Regions from separate parts of the Paenarthrobacter sp. NPDC056912 genome, predicted to be linked through region 2. Evidence: riboswitches for the same ligand, from Rfam matches in the RefSeq annotation. Region 2 holds a riboswitch; the other holds the start of a gene.

Region 1 (2,947 bases), on a different contig from region 2:
TGCCGCCGTCGGGTGATCCAACGCCAGGCCGGACCCTGCTGCGGAACGCAACCCGACGTCGTCGAGCGCTTCATGGACGCGGGACCAAATCTCTTCGCGCGGCACGGCGAGGTTCTCCGCACCGAAGGCGACGTCGTCGCCCACCCGTGAGAGGACCACTTGCGTTTCCGGGTCCTGTTGCATGAGGCCGGCGCGGCCACGCTGCTCGCGGGGAGTAACGCCGTCGATCAGCAGCGAGCCGGTCTCGTCCGAGTCGTCTTCCTCGTCGCCCAACACCCCGGCGAGGGCATGCAGGAGCGTCGATTTGCCGGCGCCCGAAGGACCCAGCAGCAGCACCCGTTCGCCGGGTTCGATCCGGAGGTCCAGGCCCTGGATGGCAGGCTGGGCCCGGCCGGCATGCCGCCATCCCCAGCCCTCGGCTGAGATGGCGGCAGGCCTCACCGTGCGGCTGTTGGTGGCGGGCATCAGCTGAAGACTGGCTCCGAAGCGGCCTTGCGGGACGCGAAGGAGCTCAGGACGCCGGTCGTGGCCAGGCCGCGGGTGGCGATCCAGGACACCCCGCCCGCGATGATTGCGCCGGAGATGGTGGTGAACGTGATGTAGGCAAGCTTGTCGATTGCCTCGTAAGCGATGTTCCAGCCCCACGGCAGGAAGGAGTCGTTGAGTCCGCAGAAGAGTCCGGCTCCTGCGCCGGCAAGGAGTGCCGTGGGCAAGTTGAACTTCTTGTAGCGGAACGCAGCGAAGATCAGCTCGGCGCCGAGGCCCTGGAGGACGCCGGAGATGAGCACGGTGGTGCCGTATTGCGAGCCCATGATGAGCTCGCCCGTGGCGGCAACGGCTTCGCAGAACAGGGCCGCGCCGGGCTTGCGGATAATGAGCATGCCCAGGACGGCAGGGATCATCCAGCCACCGGCGATCAGGCCGGTGAGCGGCGGATACGTCGCGTTCATGGGGATGGATACGATCGCGGCGCCCTGGGACCAGGCCCAGAAGATCACGCCGCCTGCGATGGCGATGAGGGCCGCCACTACGATGTCTACTACACGCCAGTTATAACTGGTCTTCTTCACGTTTACCGTGGTCATTTTTCTGCCTCCTGAGGTTACAGGAGGGGAAAGTGCTCCCCGGATTTCCAACCGGCCTGCGCCGCCCGGATCCGGACACTCTGAGAAGCTCGACTCCCTTGCGCCGGTACTAACCGGATCAGGTTCGAGGGTCTGCGGCTGTCCGCACTCTCAGCGCCCTCGCGGTGTTCTGCATCTCTGCAGAGCCCGACGGCGGCGCTCCCCTGTCGTTATCAAATCTGCCCTTGTGGGCTGGTTCAGTTTACACCTGCGGGCCGTGGCGGGCGCTTTTGTCTAGTCACAAACGCGTTCCTCTGTTGCGAGGCCCGCTCTGCGCCCTCCTCCCCCGGGTTTGCACGCACACCAGGCCCCACAACGGAACCTGCGAGAATGAAACCGCAGAATCCACCGCGGCAAAGGGGCACATTTTCATGACAGACCTTCCTCAAGGGGACGTGCCTGGTACGGACTCCGCGCCCCGGCCGCGCCTGGCCGCCAGCGTCATCCTGCTCCGGGACGCCCCGGGCGGGCTCGAAGCCTTCGTCCAACACCGGGTGTCAACCATGGACTTCGCCGCCGGCATGGTGGTGTTCCCTGGTGGCCGCGTGGATGCTGCCGACCACGACGGTTGGGAGTACCCGGCGGAGCTTCTGCAACGCCATGCCGATGACTGGCACTTGAGCTCCATCGGCACGGATCACACCCAAGCGGCCAAGAACGCGGGGACGGTACTGACGGCGGCAATCCGCGAAGTCCGTGAAGAAGCCGGACTGAGCATCCGCGCCACATCCCTGCGACCTTGGGCCAACTGGATCACCCCCACCGACATGCCCAAACGGTTCGATACCTACTTCTATGTGGCCCACCCTGCTCCGGGCGACGAACCACAGCACCAAACCACCGAGGCGTGGCAGTCGTTGTGGATGCCTGTCGATGGCATTCTGGCCGCCGAGGCCGCCGGAACCCTGAAGCTGATGCCGCCCACCTACTTCCTGCTAAAGGAAATGGCAGCGCTGGGAAGCGTGGAGCGGGTGTGGTCCGAAGATCACGCCGTGGTCCCCGTCCTGGCGGGGCCAGGCTCCATGGCAGCCTTCCTGAAGGCGCGGGAAAACCGCGGCTAGCACTACCGGCGCTGCCATTACAGCTAGGCTGAGGGCATGAACCTCTTCTTCAAGCTGTTAGGTGCCGGAGTGAGCCTGGGAGCGGGCTTCGTCGGCAGCAAACTGGTCAACAAAGGGTGGGAAAAGGCCACTGGCAACAAGCCACCCACAGGCAATGACGACATGGAAGCGAGCCTGCGCTCAGCCTTGTCCTTCGCCTTGATTTCGGCCGTTGTCAGCACCCTCATCCAGGTTCTTGCGAACCGGGGCACCCAGCGTGCCATCGCCCGCTTCGCGAAAACCCAGGACATCGTCTAGGCAACACCAGAACAACGCGGGGTCGCTGACGGCCCATCCCGGCAGCGGGATGGGCCGTCAGCGGTCCCGCGTTTGTTTAGCGCTCGGAATCGGATTGCCCGGCGGCTGCCCTTTGAACGACGGCTTCCAGTTCGTCCTTGGTGAGCATTTCCCGGTGTCCGTGCTTGGTGCGGTAAGCAGCCCGCCCCACCATGTGCGCGGAGACGGGGGCCGTCAGCAGCTGGAAAATCCATGCCACCACCAGGACCGGCCAAACCCACCAGGTGCGCATCTGCAGGCCGATCGCTGCGAGCATCAGGAACAAACCCAGCACCTGGGGCTTGGTGGCCGCGTGCATACGGCTCATGAGGTCCGGGAAGCGCAGCAGGCCGATGGCAGCACCGAGGGACATCAGGGCGCCTACCACCAGGAACACAGCGGTCACGGTATCAATCACGGCATCCACGCCGGTGGCATCAGGACTCA
Region 2 (2,947 bases):
GGTGGAAGTGATCAACGGGACCGCTTCCCTGTCCTACCTCAAGGGCGTCGGAGGCTGTCAGCGCCTGAATCAACCATGGCTTTACTTCCCGCAAGGAAGCTTCCCAGTCACCCTTGCGGGCCTGCACTGTTGCCAGCGCGGACGACAGGGAACAGCCCGTGCCGTGGCTGTTCATGGTCTCAACGCGCGGGCCGGCCACCTCGACCACGTCCTGGCGCAACAGCCCGCTGGTGTTGACCAGCGCGTCAGGGCACTCGGATCCGGCCAGGTGGCCGCCCTTCACCAGGACGGTATTTCCGCATTCAGCGACCAGCCGCTTGCCTTGGTCCAGAGCAGATGCCCAATCAGGCGCCTCAGGTTCTCCCAGCAGCATGGCAAGCTCGGGAAGGTTGGGAGTAACCAGGTCCGCCAACGGCAGGAGGGCACGCAAGGCTGTCTCTGCCGATTCACGCAAGAGACGGTCACCGCTGGTGGCTACCATCACCGGATCAAGGACCACGACGGCGGGGCGCACATCCTCGAGCCAGCTGCGGACCTCGTTGATGACGGCTGCGTCGCCGAGCATCCCGATCTTGACGGCATCTATGGTGATGTCGCCGCTGATGGCGTCCAACTGTTGGCGGAGAAACTCCACTGGAGGCACGTGCACCGCACGGACGCCCAGGGTGTTTTGCGCCGTGAGGGCCGTAATGGCAGCCATTCCGTATCCACCATGGGCAGCGATGCTCTTCAGATCCGCTTGGATTCCAGCGCCGCCCGAAGGATCGGACCCGGCGATGCTCAGCACCCTCGGGGTTGTCCGGCCGGAAGACGGCAACCGGTAGACGGGAGAATATGACAATACAGTCACTGGGGACATCCCTTCGCCGGTGCTAACCGGACAGGTTCAACGGGTCTGGATCTCAGCCTGGCCCAATGCCTGGCACCCCGTGTCAAATACCTAGCCTAGCCGGGAAGCACCGCCGCCCGGGAACTGCGCCGCCGAGCAGCGTGGATGTGACCGCACTGGTTCCTGCGGTGTCGGCAAGGAACCGGCAAGGAATCCGGATGGACCTGCGGGACAACAAAGGGCCCTGCAGCGTCCGTTGGAAACGGAGTTTGCAGGGCCCTTCTCATGGCTTTGAACCTCTAGAGTTCGGAAGCAGGCACTCCGACACCCAGGATGATGGGCTCATCCGCGGGCGCCTTCTTGGCTGGTTCCACGGGAGCCTTGGCCTCATGGGCCGTCCCACCCGCGGCTGGCGCCGATACTTCGTGGTGTTCCACGCTGGTCTCATTAGCTGCGCCCTGGGCCCGGCTGGCGCTGCGGTTCCGGCGGCCACGACGACCCCGTGCAGGAGCAGCGGCTTCGGGATCTTCGTCAACCGTTGCGGCTGCAACGGCCTCCGGCGCAGATCCCGCGCTGGCTGGCTGTTCCTCGAGCACCGGAGCTGCTCCCAGGTGGGAGAACGCTTCGGCCAGAAGGTCAAGGCTCATGGCGGGCTTGGTCGCCTGCGGTTCCTCATGGTGTTCAACGAACGGCAACGCCACCTCTTCCCCGCCAAACCTGAGGACAGGAGCAGACCTGGCTTCGCGGGCGGCTGCGTCCTCAGCGTCTTTGGCTGTGACATCTCCGGAAACCTGCTCACCGGCAGGCTGGTGCTGTCCCGCTGCCTGTGCGAGCTCCTCAGCACGGTGGACTTCGTCATCGTGCAGGTGCGCAGCGTGCGCGGCTGCGGCAATGGTAGCCAGCGCTGCCCTGGTTGCATCAGCCTTCGCCTGACGCACCGGATCCACGGTCTCAGGGGCCGTAGACGGTGCTGCCGGTGCCGACGCCGGGGTGTGAACCGGCGCGGGTGCTTCTGCTACGGCTTGCCCCCCGCCCTTGCCGCGACGGCGCTTGCGTTCCGTCCGGGCAGCCGGAGGCTGGGATTCGGTGTGGGGCCGGTGCTGCTCGGCGGCTACCACGTTGGCCCGCCGATGCTCCACGGGTTCATCGTGCGTCACGATGCCACGGCCGGCACAGTGCTCGCACTGCTCGCCGAAGACCTCAAGGAGGCCCGTTCCCATGCGCTTACGGGTCATCTGGACAAGGCCGAGTGACGTCACTTCGGCGACTTGGTGCTTGGTGCGGTCGCGGCCAAGGCACTCGACCATGCGGCGAAGGACCAGGTCACGGTTGGACTCGAGCACCATGTCGATGAAGTCGATGACGATGATGCCGCCGATGTCGCGCAGGCGAAGCTGGCGAACCACTTCTTCGGCCGCTTCAAGGTTGTTCTTGGTGACGGTTTCTTCAAGGTTTCCGCCGCTGCCGGTGAACTTGCCGGTGTTGACGTCCACCACTGTCATTGCTTCGGTACGGTCGATGACCAACGAACCACCCGAGGGCAGGAAGACCTTGCGGTCCAGTGCCTTGTGGATCTGTTCGTCGATGCGCCAGGCAGCAAAGATGTCCTGGTCCTTGGTCCACTTCTCGAGGCGGCCCACAAGGTCCGGGGCAACGTAGGTCACGTAGGCCTCGATCGTGTCCCAGGCGTCGTCGCCGGAGACGATCAACTTGGAGAAGTCCTCGTTGAAGACGTCGCGGACCACCTTGATGGTGAGGTCAGGTTCGCCGTAGAGCAGTTCCGGAGCCAAGACCTTCGTCGAGGAAGCCTGTCCTTCGATGCCTTCCCACTGGGCGCGCAGGCGGTTGATGTCATGCGTCAGCTCTTCTTCAGACGCGCCCTCGGCCGCCGTGCGGACAATGACGCCCGCGTTCTCCGGCAAGCGGTCTTTCAGGATGCGCTTGAGGCGGTTGCGCTCGACGTCGGGAAGCTTGCGCGAGATGCCGGTCATGGATCCACCGGGTACGTAGACCAAGTAACGGCCGGGCAGGGAGATCTGGCTGGTCAGGCGGGCGCCCTTGTGGCCCACGGGGTCCTTGGTGACCTGCACCAGAACGGAATCGCCGGATTTCAGGGCG

Evidence for each region. Region 2 has a riboswitch for thiamine pyrophosphate ahead of thiD (bifunctional hydroxymethylpyrimidine kinase/phosphomethylpyrimidine kinase). Riboswitches for the same ligand answer to the same signal wherever they lie in the genome.
Region 1: it holds a riboswitch for thiamine pyrophosphate, as region 2 does, so the genes downstream of both, ACFRJ9_RS03810 (ECF transporter S component) here and thiD (bifunctional hydroxymethylpyrimidine kinase/phosphomethylpyrimidine kinase) in region 2, are expected to answer to the same signal.

What each region holds. Positions count from the first base shown of each region.
Region 1 is NZ_JBHUCD010000002.1:382,802-385,748, forward strand. Features, by position in the region: gene ACFRJ9_RS03805 (ABC transporter ATP-binding protein) at 1-465, opposite strand, end outside; gene ACFRJ9_RS03810 (ECF transporter S component) at 465-1,085, opposite strand; TPP riboswitch at 1,163-1,300, opposite strand; gene ACFRJ9_RS03815 (NUDIX domain-containing protein) at 1,496-2,185, shown strand; gene ACFRJ9_RS03820 (DUF4235 domain-containing protein) at 2,222-2,482, shown strand; gene mnhG (monovalent cation/H(+) antiporter subunit G) at 2,559-2,947, opposite strand, start outside; gene ACFRJ9_RS03830 (monovalent cation/H+ antiporter complex subunit F) at 2,938-2,947, opposite strand, start outside.
Region 2 is NZ_JBHUCD010000003.1:236,176-239,122, forward strand. Features, by position in the region: gene thiD (bifunctional hydroxymethylpyrimidine kinase/phosphomethylpyrimidine kinase) at 1-859, opposite strand, end outside; TPP riboswitch at 842-940, opposite strand; gene ACFRJ9_RS05135 (Rne/Rng family ribonuclease) at 1,129-2,947, opposite strand, start outside.